DNA from 4 places in the Paenibacillus sp. FSL L8-0436 genome. Region 1 is predicted to be linked to each of the others. Evidence: riboswitches for the same ligand, from Rfam matches in the RefSeq annotation. Region 1 holds a riboswitch; each other region holds the start of a gene.

Region 1 (3,211 bases):
CTTTGTCCACGTAAGGAATCGAATCCTCGTTGTTCGGAGTTTTGGGAATTACCTGAATGCTTAGCAATGTATTGGCCACAATATATCAATCCTCTCAGTTTAAATGGTTTCATCCTTAATCAGTTAGCTGGCAAAAATTCATTCGTAAATGTGCTTGGAACATCCAGCGGCTGATCGAGCAGCTTCAGGCCATACATCCAGTCGGCGTAATCCTGCCAGACCTCGCTCTTCTGCTCGCCCCAGCGGACGGCATCATCCTTGTATTTCGGGCTGAGCCATTTCTGGCTGGCCAGGACCAGCTTGGGATCCAGCTCGGGAACAGCTTTGGATAGAATGGCTGCGGCTTCCTCCGGCTGATCAATGGCGTATTGATAACCTTTCGAGGTAGCCTTAAGGAAAGCCTTCACCAGCTCCGGATGTTCGGCAATTTCCTTCTCGCTCGTAGTCAGGACCGGCGTGTAGTAATCGAGCTGGGGGGCATAATCCTTGAGGTAGAGCATGTCGAGCGGTTCTCCGCGCACCTCCGCTTCAATCCCGGTCCAGGCATAGAAGATCCAGGCAAAATCAATGTCGCGTTTCACGGCGGTGAAGAAGTCCGCTTCACCGATGTTCACCAGCTTCACCTTTTTCACATCTCCGCCTTCGGGGTCCATAATGGCTTTCATGGCCGCTTCTTCGGCAGGGGAACCCCAGCCACCGTAGGTTTTGCCTTCGAAATCCTTCGGTGTCTTAATATTGCGGTCTTTCGGTGCAGCGAACCCGGAGGTATTATGCTGAATGATAGCGGCGATGGACACGAGCGGCACCTTCTGCAGGCGGGCCAGCGTCAGCGCCTCTTGAGCACTGATGCCAAAAGCGGCTTCGCCCGAGGTAACCATCGTGTCGGACCCGGCAGCGCCCGGCTGCACGATTTCAACATCCAGCCCTTCCTCTTCGTAATAGCCCAGCTCTTTTGCCGCATAAAGCCCGGTATGATTTGTATTCGGCGTCCAGTCCAGCGCGACCTTGACCTTGGTCAGCTCCTTAGGAGCGTCCGTTGCTGCCCCGGCAGTGGTTTCAGGAGCAGTAGTGCTGTTCCCGGCAGTCTCTGCCGCATTCCCGCCAGAGTTCCCATTGCTATTGCCGCATCCGGCAATGGCAAAGACCAGCATGCAGGTGAGGCTGAGCTTTAATACTTTTGTGACTCCCATTTCTCTTCTTCTCTCCTTCCAGCAACCCTAGTCTTCCAAATTCTGAATAGTCCCATACAAAAAAGGCGCCCCGAGAATCGGGACACCAGTTACTTGCGCAAGGTTGTGCTTGGGCCATAAACGGCCGTAAGCGATTGACGATTCCTACGCTGGCATTATCCAGATCAGGTATAAGGGTCAGTATCTTGTGGGATACAATCTCAGCCGGCCAATTCCAGCACCCCTGGTACTATGAAGTTATAGGTATTGCTGTGTTCTTACGGTGTATTATAGACGCCCGCTCCATAGTTGTCCAGTAGCAACTCTGCTTAGCTATCAAGCTTCAGCGGCAGGCGCCAGGGCCCTTTGAGCAGAAAATGCGGCTCGGACAGCCTAAACCGCAGCTTATCCTCCCTGGGTTTTGCTTCTAAATGGAGGGTCTTCATCACGCCGTAGGTCTGGTCCGTATTCACCCAAGAGAACGAGCTGTTGTCCGCCTGCCCCGGATAGCGAATAAGGAAATACTTCAGCGTCCGCAGCTTAGCGGCATTGAAATTCACATTCACATCGACGCTGGCAGCCGTCTCGCCGGTACGTTCAATGCGGGTGAACTCTACCGGAAAGCCCGCGATTTCCGCGCGTGTGTGGAGCCTTTTCTCCTGGCCGATCTCAGGCAGCGGAATCTCTATTTCTGCAGATACGGCGTCACGATCTGAAACTTCAATATAAGGAATGAAGACCGTATAAGGCCAAGCGCCCGCCCCGGCAGTCTCACGAAACCGGAGGTCGGAAGGATAGGACATGGATTCAGGCTGCTCCAGTGCCGCCTTTTCTCCTGCCGCGTTCTCTATATAGAGACCTGATCCAGGCACCAGCGGCTCCAGTCCGTAAGAATGGACAGTCAGCCCGGATTCCGCCGTCAGAGTGGGCAATAACTGGACACGGACAAGCCCGCCGCCAAGGTCCACCGGAAAAGCAGTAATCCGCACATCCTGCTGTATATCGCTTGCGCCGAGTTCCCCGAGCTCCTCAGCTGTCTTCGGAGCGTTAAGCTGTAACGGACCAACGGTTGTGCCGCCCAGATGCAGGGTTAGAAGATTATCCTTCTTCAGTTGCACCGCTTGAGTTGAACTGTAGCTGCCGTACCACTCTCCCTCCGAGGACGAACGCATATAAGAGGTGAAAGTATAGCGGTTGCCGCCGATATCTGCCTCAAATTCGCTGACTTCAGGGACTTTCCGGCCGCGAAGCGTAATGCTCCCGCCAAGCTCTTGCAGGAGAACGGCATCCACGGTCAGACTTCCGTCCCCCACAGCAATGTCATAGGGTTTGCTCAGTACATAGATCCGGTCACCGGGGCTGTTCTCCACAACGGTGCCGAAGCCAGGAAGGAAACTCAGCGCCTTTCTTAACCCGGCCTGTACCTCAGGAGAGAAAGCGAGCATACCGGCAGCGATGAGTATTACTGCCGCTGCGGCCGCGAAGATATTCCGCCTCCGGGATCTCCGGGCGAAGGAACGGAAGGTGTGGACAGCGGCTTCGGGCTCCAGACGGGCAAGTGTACGTGCTTTGACGCGGGCGAGCGAAGCTGCCTCCTCTTCGTCTGCCAGATACAGACCTTGGTCAACCTCCGGCAGAACACTTAAGGCAAGCTCTGCATCGCTGAAGCCCATAGAATCAATCATCCCAAACAGGCGCTGTTCCTCAATTTTCATGTCTTTGGCCATGTTGCGCCTCCTTTCCCTGACTCTCAGACAGGCCTAACGCCTGCTTGAGCAGCGTCCGGCAACGGTATAAGCGGCTTTCGACTGCCTTTTTACTGAGACTGAAGGTTTGCGCAAGCTGATCAAGGCTCTCATAAAGGAAATATCTGCGCAGAAACAGACTGCGGTCCGGTTCGCCCATCTGCTGCACGCAGCCGATCAATTCACTGGCCGTCTCGCGGGAAAGAACCTCCTGTTCGGCGGAAATCTCATTCCATGCAGCTCCGGCAGCAGCTGCTTCTCCGGTTCCGCCCCGGCGCAGCAGCTTGCGTCTCAGGT
Region 2 (3,211 bases), 1.3 Mb from region 1:
GTTAGATCAGTTATTAGAGCAGTATTCACATTATAAAGCTGAAATGCACCCGGCCCAGATCATTTGCATCCAGATTGGGATAGCAGAATATAAAGCTAAACTTGCAACCATTGCCGAGGGATTGTTAAGCATGGAGCAGTTAGTGGAAGGGAATAGCAGTATTTAACGAATTCTGATACATTTAGGAGGGATTTTATTGAAAACAATTTTTGTCACGGGTGCTTCATCCGGCATTGGGAGAGCTACAGTAAAACATTTTGCTGAAAGAGGATGGAACGTAGTAGCCACGATGCGTGCACCTGAAAAAGAAACTGAATTCATCACATTGGACAATGTGTTGGTGTTGCGGTTAGATGTTGAGAAAACAGATACCATCCAATCTGCATTAGCTGAAGCTGTCCAGCGGTTTGGTAAAATTGACGTTCTCCTGAACAATGCCGGATACGGGACAATGGGGCTTATAGAAGTAGCTACGGATGAGCAGATCCGAAGACAATTTGAAGTGAATGTTTTTGGTCTTATTAGTATGACTAAAGCCATGTTGCCACATTTTAGATCTAATCAGGAAGGGTTGCTAATCAATATCTCTTCAATGGGAGGGATCGTGACCTTTCCTACGATGTCTCTGTATCACTCCACTAAATTCGCGGTAGAAGGTTTTTCTGAATCCGTATCTTTTGAATTAGCATCACAAAACATCAAAGTAAAGCTGATTGAACCAGGAGCCATTAGCACGGACTTTGGCGGAAGATCGATGGAGTTCTTTTTTAATGATGACTTAACGGATTATAAATCATTCACTACTGCCTTTCTGGGTAAATTAGGGGAAATGGAAAAAGCTCCAGACTATGCTTCGGCACCAGAACTTGTAGCTGACACTATTTATCAAGCGGCCACAGACGGTACCAGCAAATTCCGTTATGTAGTGGGAGAAGATGCGAAAATGCTCATAAGTATGAAGAAAAATACGGTTGAGGAAGAGTATCTAAGTAATATAGCTCAGCATTTTTCATAAAAGAGGACATGTTTATCCAAAGCTCTATTAAGAGCACCGGTTGACAATTGCTGGATTTCTCTGTAACTTTAACATAACTAAATAAGAAACCACTAGGGGAGCCTGAATAGGCTGAGACGGGAAAAATGCATTCCTGGACCCTTGAACCTGATCTGGATTATACCAGCGTAGGAAAGTGGAGCCGGACTTTTATTTCATTGTTGGCGTTAGCCTTATATGGATTTTTGAGCCGCTCCATGTGGAGCGGCTTTTTTGCGCGTTTTCTTATTTACTCAAACCTTAAGGAGGAAATAAGATGCTGAATCAAGAGAAGAAACATGAGGTTGATCTGTGTGCTTTTCCGGGAAGTCACAAGGTGTATGTGGAGGGCTCACGGCCTGATATTCAAGTTCCGATGCGCGAGATTACATTAAGCCGAACCTCGGGTACGGCCGGAGAAGCGGAGAATGCTCCTGTCCGTGTCTATGATACAAGCGGGCCTTATACTAACGATGAAGCCTATAGCGATATCCGCAAGGGGTTAACGCCTCACAGGCTTCAGTGGATCACGGAGCGGGGAGATGCCGAATCTTATGAGGGAAGAGCGGTTAAGCCGGAGGATAACGGGAATCTCACAGAGAAGCCGGCGGCAGAGGTGTTTCCGGGCTTGCAACGTCGTCCCTTGAGAGCCAGAGAGGGCCGCAATGTCAGCCAGCTGCATTATGCCCGCAGAGGCCTGATTACGTCGGAGATGGAATTTATCGCAGTCCGGGAAAATGTAACTCCTGAGTTTGTTAGAGAGGAAGTAGCCTGCGGCCGTGCGATCATTCCAGCGAATATTAACCATCCGGAGAGTGAGCCGATGATTATCGGGCGGAATTTTCTGGTAAAGATCAATGCTAATATCGGGAATTCGGCGGTGTCCTCTTCCATTGATGAAGAAGTAGAGAAGATGAGATGGGCTACCCGCTGGGGAGCGGATAACATCATGGATTTGTCGACGGGTAAAAATATTCACACCACCCGTGAATGGATTATCCGCAATTCTCCGGTGCCTATCGGGACAGTGCCAATCTATCAGGCTTTGGAAAAGGTAAACGGCAAGGCCGAGGATTTAACTTGGGAGGTATACCGGGACACCCTGATCGAGCAGGCGGAGCAGGGAGTGGATTATTTCACCATTCACGCCGGGGTACTGCTGCGTTACATCCCATTAACGGCCAAAAGAATGACGGGCATCGTCTCCAGAGGGGGTTCGATTATGGCGGCCTGGTGCCTGGCCCATCATCAGGAGAACTTTCTTTATACACATTTCGAGGATATTTGTGAAATCATGAAGGCTTATGATGTGGCGTTCTCTTTGGGTGACGGGCTGCGTCCAGGCTCCATTGCCGATGCTAATGATGAAGCCCAGTTTGCCGAGCTGGAGACGTTGGGTGAATTAACCTCGCTTGCCTGGAAGCATGATGTTCAGGTGATGGTGGAAGGCCCGGGCCATGTACCGATGCATCTGATCAAAGAGAATATGGATAAACAGCTTGAGCTTTGCCATGGCGCTCCTTTTTACACACTGGGACCACTGACTACGGATATTGCACCCGGCTATGACCATATCACCTCGGCTATTGGAGCGGCGATGATCGGCTGGTTCGGCACGGCGATGTTGTGTTATGTTACCCCGAAGGAGCATCTAGGATTGCCTAATAAAAATGATGTGCGGGAAGGCGTCATCACCTATAAAATTGCCGCCCATGCAGCCGACTTGGCCAAAGGACACAAGGGCGCGCAGGATCGGGATAACGCACTCTCCAAAGCGCGCTTCGAGTTCCGTTGGCGGGACCAGTTCCATTTGTCGCTCGACCCGGAACGGGCGCTGGAATATCATGATGAGACCCTTCCGGCGGAAGGGGCCAAAACGGCTCATTTCTGCTCCATGTGTGGACCCAAGTTCTGCAGTATGCGCATTTCTCATGGTATCCGCGATACGGCGAGGGTGCAGGAGGGACAAGAAGAACCGGAGCAAGCGATGATTACCGCAGGGATGCGGGATAAAGCAGAAGAGTTTAAGGAAGGCGGAGGTCTGATCTATAAATAAACCGTCGGTCCGGGACTGCCGCTAATCGCCCTCCCCCTCTCAATTGACAGTCTCCGGGCGTATACCTATAATGTAAATCAGATTATGAAAGCTGTTTCATTTCTGGTGGATAAGTTTGTTTC
Region 3 (3,211 bases), 2.7 Mb from region 1:
ATTTTCCGGTCATCCATCGTTCAGACATCCTTTTTGGACACTCGGCTGCATCTTCGCGCCAGCTCCATTTGTTATTTGGACACATCCGCCCCAAAGTACTTCTCCGAAATTTTCAGATAGGTTCCATCGCTCTTCATTTCAGCCAGCGCATTGCTGACAGCATTAACCAGCTCTTCGTTTCCTTTGAGGAAAACTGCCGCACTTTGCGACCCCTCGGCCGTTTCATCCACCTGTTTGATCTTTGCATCTGGTTTTTGCTTCTTTAAGTCGAGATAGGACAAGCCGTCATTTACGGTCGCATCAATCCGGCCGGAGGTCAGCAGGTCTATGGCCTGGCTGAAGCCATCCACAGCGACGATCTCCGCACCGTTCTCCCGGGCGATATCGGACAGGTTGCTGGTCAGCGATTGACCTGCCTTCTTGCCTTTAAGATCCGCGAAGGCTGTAATATCCTGGTTATCCTCGCGCACGATCAGCACTCCCTTAGAGACGATATACGGCTCAGAGAAATCATATTTCACCTTGCGTTCATCCGTAATCGAAACCTCGTTGAATATCGTATCAAAACGTTTGGCATCCATGCCGGCAAACAGGCCATCCCATTGGGTTTCCACAAATTCGGGTTCCACTCCCAGCCGTTTCGTAATCTCCTTGGCAATCTCCACATCAAAACCGGTAAGTTTGCCCTCTGCATCATGAAAAGTAAACGGAGCATATGTCCCTTCCGTACCAATACGCAGCTTGCCACTCGCTTTAACAGCTTCCAGTGAGTTCTGCCCGGCCGGAGCCGCCGCTCCTTCTGTGGGCGCGGCAGTAGCCGCAGGCGCTGTATTGTTATTATTGCCGCATGCCCCGGCCGGCAGCAGAGTTAGCAGCAGCAGGATAGTCAGGCTAAGCTTCTTCATCACATGAACCCCTTTCAAAATCCCTCTATTTTTCACTGCATGGACACTTGCTTATCTTGCCCAAAAGCACCGCTGCTTCATCAAGTTTTTTGCATCTTCAGTCCGGATCTCTACTTAATACCAGCCGAAACGGTACGGCTCCAGCAAAGAGGCGATTTCCGCCGGTATGATCACGCTGTTCATAACCGGACTGCAGCAATGTGAGCGACTGCTTCTCTTTACAAACTGCCGGGATATGGTATATTAATTAGCAATTGCAAATTCAATATTGACCTGTTATTTCACTAGGGGAGTCGGCCGACTGAGACGGAGCTTTAAGCTCCGGACCCTTGGAACCTGATCTGGATCATACCAGCGGAGGGAAGTGGAGCAGAATTGTTCAGCGGAGCCGCACTAAGCTAACTGACTGTGACGTTCAGACCCATTTATTTCCTCCGGAAATGAATGGGTCTTTCTTGTGTTTGCTGTTGCCGCCGGTCAGGCAAGTATCGTCAAACAAACTACGCCCTCAGGAGGTTTCCACATTCCAATATGCTCACTATAACCAACCTGACTTATTCGTTTGCAGCGACTAGGAATCCGGTATTCTCCGGTCTTTCAATGACCGTCCGCCAAGGCGAATTCATTTCCGTTGTTGGAGCCAGCGGCTGCGGGAAAAGCACACTGTTCAAAATCATTGCCGGCCTGCTAGAGCCGTCCGGCGGTGAAATAACCGTACATGGACGCTGCTCTCCTTCGATACGCTCGCGGCTTGGACAGATCGCTTATATGCCGCAGCAGGACCTGTTGCTGCCTTGGAGGACCGTGCTGGACAATTGCCTGCTTCCCTGGGAGGTGAAGCAGGACTCTAGCCGGCACGAGGCACTCGCCCGGATCCGCGGAATGCTGGACCGCTTTGGCCTTTCCGGCAAGGAAAATGCTTATCCGCAGGAGCTGTCCGGCGGGATGCGCCAGCGGGCCGCCCTGCTGCGCACACTAGCTGCAGGCAACGAACTGCTGCTGCTTGACGAGCCGTTTGGAGCGCTGGACGCGATCACCAAGCGGGAGATGCACCGCTGGCTGCTGGAGCTGTGGGGCGGGCTGGATAAGTCCGTTCTGTTCATCACTCATGATCTTGAAGAAGCGCTGCTGCTCAGCGACCGGATTTATTTGATGACCGGCGGCTCTGGTGGGCTGCAGGAGCTGCTCGTCACTTTGCCGAGACCCAGACATTACAAAATGAATTATGAACCGCAGTTTGTTGCCCTGCGGGAGGATTTGGAGCGTAGATTGCATGAGAGCTCTATGGTATAAGAAACAGCTGCGGACTTATGGCCCCTTTCTACTGCTTGTGGTGCTGCTTATTGCGGCATGGGAGATCACAGCACTGCTGAACATGATCCCTTCATTTATTCTCCCGGCGCCAAGTGCAATCTGGACAGCGCTGATTGAAAAGCGGGGGCTGCTGTTCGGAGAGCATTTGCCCGCCACGTTGCAGGAGACACTGATCGGGTTTGCCCTCTCGGTTGTCTGCGGAACACTGCTGGGTATCGGCATGCATATGTTCGCTCCGCTCGCCAAAGCACTTTATCCCATGCTGATTATCAGCCAGACCATTCCGCTGATTGCGCTCTCACCTATTTTTATTATGTGGTTCGGCTATACCCTGTGGGGCAAGGTTGCTGTCGTCTTTCTGACTGCCTTTTTCCCGGTTGTGGTAGCCGTCTATGACGGCCTGCGGCAAAACGGCAGCCTGTACAGAGACCTGCTTCTGACGCTTGGGGCAAACCGCTGGCAGATATTGCGCAAGACGCAGATTCCGCTGGCGCTGCCCTCCTTTTTCTCCGGACTTAAGCTTTCTATCGTCTACTGTGTGATCGGAGCGACGATCGGGGAATGGCTGGGCGGCAGCCGGGGGCTTGGTTATTTCAGCCGGCGGATGGCCGGCAATCTGCAAAGTGCAGAAATGTTCGCCGCCGTATTGCTGCTGTCCGCTTTGGGTGTAGCCTTGTTTCTCAGTATCGCTGTGCTCGAAAAACTCATTTTGCAGAAAAGAGGATTTTACCGATGACCCATCCTGAGCTGTATCGCAATCCTTCCACACATAAGAAATCACACCGCCTTATTCCATACTTATTGTTGTTATGCCTGCTTACCCTCTTAAGCGGCTGCGTCAGCGCAAAAGACCCGGATACCTCCGCCGCTTCTTCAGAGAATTCCAGCGGCAAACCGCACAAGCTGACTATAATGCTCGACTGGTATCCGAACGCAGTTCATTCCTTCCTGTATGCTGCTCAGCAGAATGGCTATTTTGCCGAAGAAGGGCT
Region 4 (3,211 bases), 1.9 Mb from region 1:
GGCCGTTGCCGCCTCCTCCACCGGCCCCAGTCCGGCCAGATAAGCCTTGCGCCCTGCGGTTACCGCCTCACGGAATGCCTCCGCCATCAGAAGCGGATCATGCGCAGTAGCAATTGCCGTGTTCAGCAGCACGGCGGATGCGCCCATTTCCATTGCCTCAGCAGCCTCGGAAGGTCTGCCAATACCGGCGTCAACAATCACCGGAAGATCCACTTCTGCGATCAGAATCCGCAGCAGCTCCTTGGTCTGCAGGCCGCGGTTCGAGCCGATGGGCGCACCCAGCGGCATAACGGCGGCCGCTCCGGCTGCCTTGAGCCGGATAGCCGTGGAAAGATCGGGACTCATATACGGCAGTACAACGAAACCCTCTGCAGCCAATATTTCCGTAGCTTTAACTGTCTCCATATTATCGGGCAGCAAATATTTCTGATCATTAATGACCTCGATCTTCACCCAATTGCCCAGCCCTGCCGCCCTGGCCAGTCTGGCAATACGCACCGCTTCTTCGGCTGTGCGCGCGCCGGAGGTATTGGGCAGCAACGTCATATGGGAGGGGATATGCGCAACAATGTTGTCGTTGCTCTCCGGATCAACCCGGCGCAGAGCCACCGTAATGACCTGAGAACCCGAACGTGCAATCACTTCGGGAATAAGGGTATTGCGGCTGTATTTCCCGGTTCCGATAAACAGCCTGCTGGATAAAGGGATTCCGCCGATAACGAAAGGATCTTGCATAAAATCGCCTCCTGAGATAGTGGCCCGCTAAAATGCGGAGCCTCTGTTACTGATACGCCGAGTTTTCATCTTACCTCTTATGTCTTACGTCTTATGTCTTATGTCTTATGTCTTACGTCTTGCCTTTAACTCTTGCGTCTTACGTCTTACGTCTTTCCTCTTTCGTCTTACCTCTAACTCTTGCTTCTTACGTCTTACGTCTTACCTCTGGCTTCCTACCACTTGCCACTTACCTCATACCATTTACCTCTTGCTTCTTGCATCCGGCAACACGCACCGGCACTTTAGCCCCCGCCGACAAAATGGACCAGCTCTACGCGGTCACCTTCACTCAGCAGCGTATCTCCGTAAACCTCCTTGCCGACGATCTCACCGTTCAGCTCCACGATAACCAGTCTCCCGGTCCACTCGGACCGGCTTAGCAGATCAGCTACAGTCCGGCAGCCCTCTTCATAGGCCCCGCCTTTTCCATTCACGATTAAATTCATGCTTGCTCACCTCCTTTAACTGGTGCAGGAGCATTATTCATGGCTTCAGACTTAAGGTACGGCCTGAACTGCTGATCTGTAGGCTGTAGCGGCGGCCACAGGATCTCCTGCACTGCATATTCCGGACATTACGGCAATTCCGGCAGCACCCGTTGCCAGAACCTTTCCGGCATTGCCCGGCTCAATTCCGCCTATGGCGATCAGCGGAATGCTGCTGTAGCGGACAGCCTCAGCCAGCTGCTGCAATCCGCGTTCCCGCTGCCCCTGCTTGCAGGCCGAGGGAAACACATGCCCGAACAGGCAGAAGTCCGCTCCCTGCAGGCCGGATTCAGCCGCCTCCTCCGGGGAATGCACCGACCTTCCCAATCGCAGGTCCGGTGCTACACTGCGCGCTGCATTAGGCGGCAGGCTGTGCCAAGCCAACTGGACCCCGCCCGCCCCTGCGGCCAGAGCAACGTCTATCCGGTCGTTGATCACCAGCTTGGCAGGCGGAACCCCCGCTATAATCAGCTGCTCCATCAGAGCCATGAGCTCCCGCGCAGACATTGCCTTTTCCCGGAGATGGATATAATCCACTATGAATTGCACAGCCGCAGCCAGCTGAACAAACTGCACCGGATTCTGCCTTCCATCCGAGATCAAATGTATCTCTTTCAACACGTTCACCTTCTCCTGTTCTTTTGCATTACCGGCAAACACAAAAAAGACCGCCCCCCGTAAAGGAGGCAGTCTGGAATATATACAGGAATACCGGGCCATTCAGCCCGCTGCAGTTATTCGTTCTCCACTTCCCTACGCTGGTATAAACCAGATCAGGTTCAAAGGGTCCGAACGGGTATGTTCGTCTCAGCCTTGCGGCACCCCTAGTGACAAATTCATATTCAATTACGCTTAACGTTTCATATACTAACATATTATTCCTTGAAGAGCCATCCTTTAAAGGAGGCCTGCACAAGTGGAAACGGCTTCGCCGTCCTCAAAAGGACGGTATCCGTTTCAGCGAGAAATAGAAGGATAATTTATAGCGTGAAGCCTATAAATTCTTATATTTTCAAAAAGAGCGGAACCCAAGGTTCCGCTCCAGACTCTAATTATTCATAGCAGTGGAATCAGCAACCGCATTTAGCCGTTTACGACCTCGCCGCCGTTCACATGCATTACCTGTCCGCTTACATAAGATGAATCGTCAGAAGCCAGATACACGTAGGCCGGAGCGAGCTCCTCCGGTTGTCCCGGGCGTTTCATTGGCTGCGTGCCGCCGAATTCACTGACTTTCTTCGCGTCAAAGGTCGACGGAATAAGCGGTGTCCAAATCGGTCCCGGCGCTACGGCATTGACCCGGATGCCTTTGTCCGCCAGATTCATCGACAGCGAACGGGTAAAGCTGAGAATCGCCCCTTTGGTGGACGAATAGTCCAGCAGCTGCGGGCTGCCCCGGTAGGCTGTGATCGAAGTCGTGTTGATGATCGTGGACCCTTTTTTCAGGTGAGGCATGGCTGCCTTGGTCAAATAGAACATCGAAAAAATATTCGTGCGGAACGTCCGTTCCAGCTGCTCGGAGGTAATATCCTCAATCTTCTCCTGCGGATGCTGCTCGGCCGCATTATTAATCAGGATGTCCAGCTTGCCGAGTCCTTCCACCGTCTTATTGATCAGATCCTGGCAGAACGCCTCCACGCCGATATCGCCGGCAATCAGAATGCACTTCCGCCCCTCTTGCTCCACCTGGCGTTTAGTCTCTTCGGCATCGGAATGCTCATTGAGGTAGGAAATAACGACATCCGCACCCTCCTTGGCAAAATGAACGGCAACCGCCCGGCCAATACCGCTGTCTCCTCCTGTAATCAGAGCCGCCTTGCCCAGCAGCTTGCCCGCCGCCTTATAGGCTGAGGTCTCGAATTCCGGCAGCGGATTCATTTCACTTTCAATTCCGGGCTGGCGGTCCTGCACCTGCGGAGGTAATGTTTTTTTGGTTTGCGTGTTGTCTG

The links. A riboswitch is a leader RNA that binds a small molecule or an ion and turns the genes downstream of it on or off. The one in region 1 is predicted to bind thiamine pyrophosphate.
Region 2: linked by a shared signal. The riboswitch ahead of thiC (phosphomethylpyrimidine synthase ThiC) and the one ahead of NSS79_RS02090 (ABC transporter substrate-binding protein) in region 1 are both predicted to bind thiamine pyrophosphate.
Region 3: linked by a shared signal. The riboswitch ahead of NSS79_RS14425 (ABC transporter ATP-binding protein) and the one ahead of NSS79_RS02090 (ABC transporter substrate-binding protein) in region 1 are both predicted to bind thiamine pyrophosphate.
Region 4: linked by a shared signal. The riboswitch ahead of NSS79_RS10245 (thiamine phosphate synthase) and the one ahead of NSS79_RS02090 (ABC transporter substrate-binding protein) in region 1 are both predicted to bind thiamine pyrophosphate.

What each region holds. Positions count from the first base shown of each region.
Region 1 is NZ_CP151955.1:442,548-445,758, forward strand. It holds gene NSS79_RS02085 (thiamine-binding protein) at 1-79, opposite strand, end outside; gene NSS79_RS02090 (ABC transporter substrate-binding protein) at 120-1,190, opposite strand; TPP riboswitch at 1,315-1,425, opposite strand; gene NSS79_RS02095 (hypothetical protein) at 1,499-2,896, opposite strand; gene NSS79_RS02100 (sigma-70 family RNA polymerase sigma factor) at 2,874-3,211, opposite strand, start outside.
Region 2 is NZ_CP151955.1:6,557,120-6,560,330, reverse strand. It holds gene NSS79_RS30265 (PadR family transcriptional regulator) at 1-166, shown strand, start outside; gene NSS79_RS30260 (SDR family oxidoreductase) at 197-1,015, shown strand; TPP riboswitch at 1,100-1,206, shown strand; gene thiC (phosphomethylpyrimidine synthase ThiC) at 1,311-3,089, shown strand.
Region 3 is NZ_CP151955.1:3,151,003-3,154,213, reverse strand. It holds gene NSS79_RS14435 (amino acid ABC transporter permease) at 1-17, opposite strand, end outside; gene NSS79_RS14430 (amino acid ABC transporter substrate-binding protein) at 72-905, opposite strand; TPP riboswitch at 1,182-1,285, shown strand; gene NSS79_RS14425 (ABC transporter ATP-binding protein) at 1,437-2,198, shown strand; gene NSS79_RS14420 (ABC transporter permease) at 2,179-2,955, shown strand; gene NSS79_RS14415 (ABC transporter substrate-binding protein) at 2,952-3,211, shown strand, end outside.
Region 4 is NZ_CP151955.1:2,301,196-2,304,406, reverse strand. It holds gene NSS79_RS10255 (thiazole synthase) at 1-735, opposite strand, end outside; gene thiS (sulfur carrier protein ThiS) at 1,020-1,223, opposite strand; gene NSS79_RS10245 (thiamine phosphate synthase) at 1,275-1,883, opposite strand; TPP riboswitch at 1,996-2,098, opposite strand; gene NSS79_RS10240 (SDR family oxidoreductase) at 2,346-3,211, opposite strand, start outside.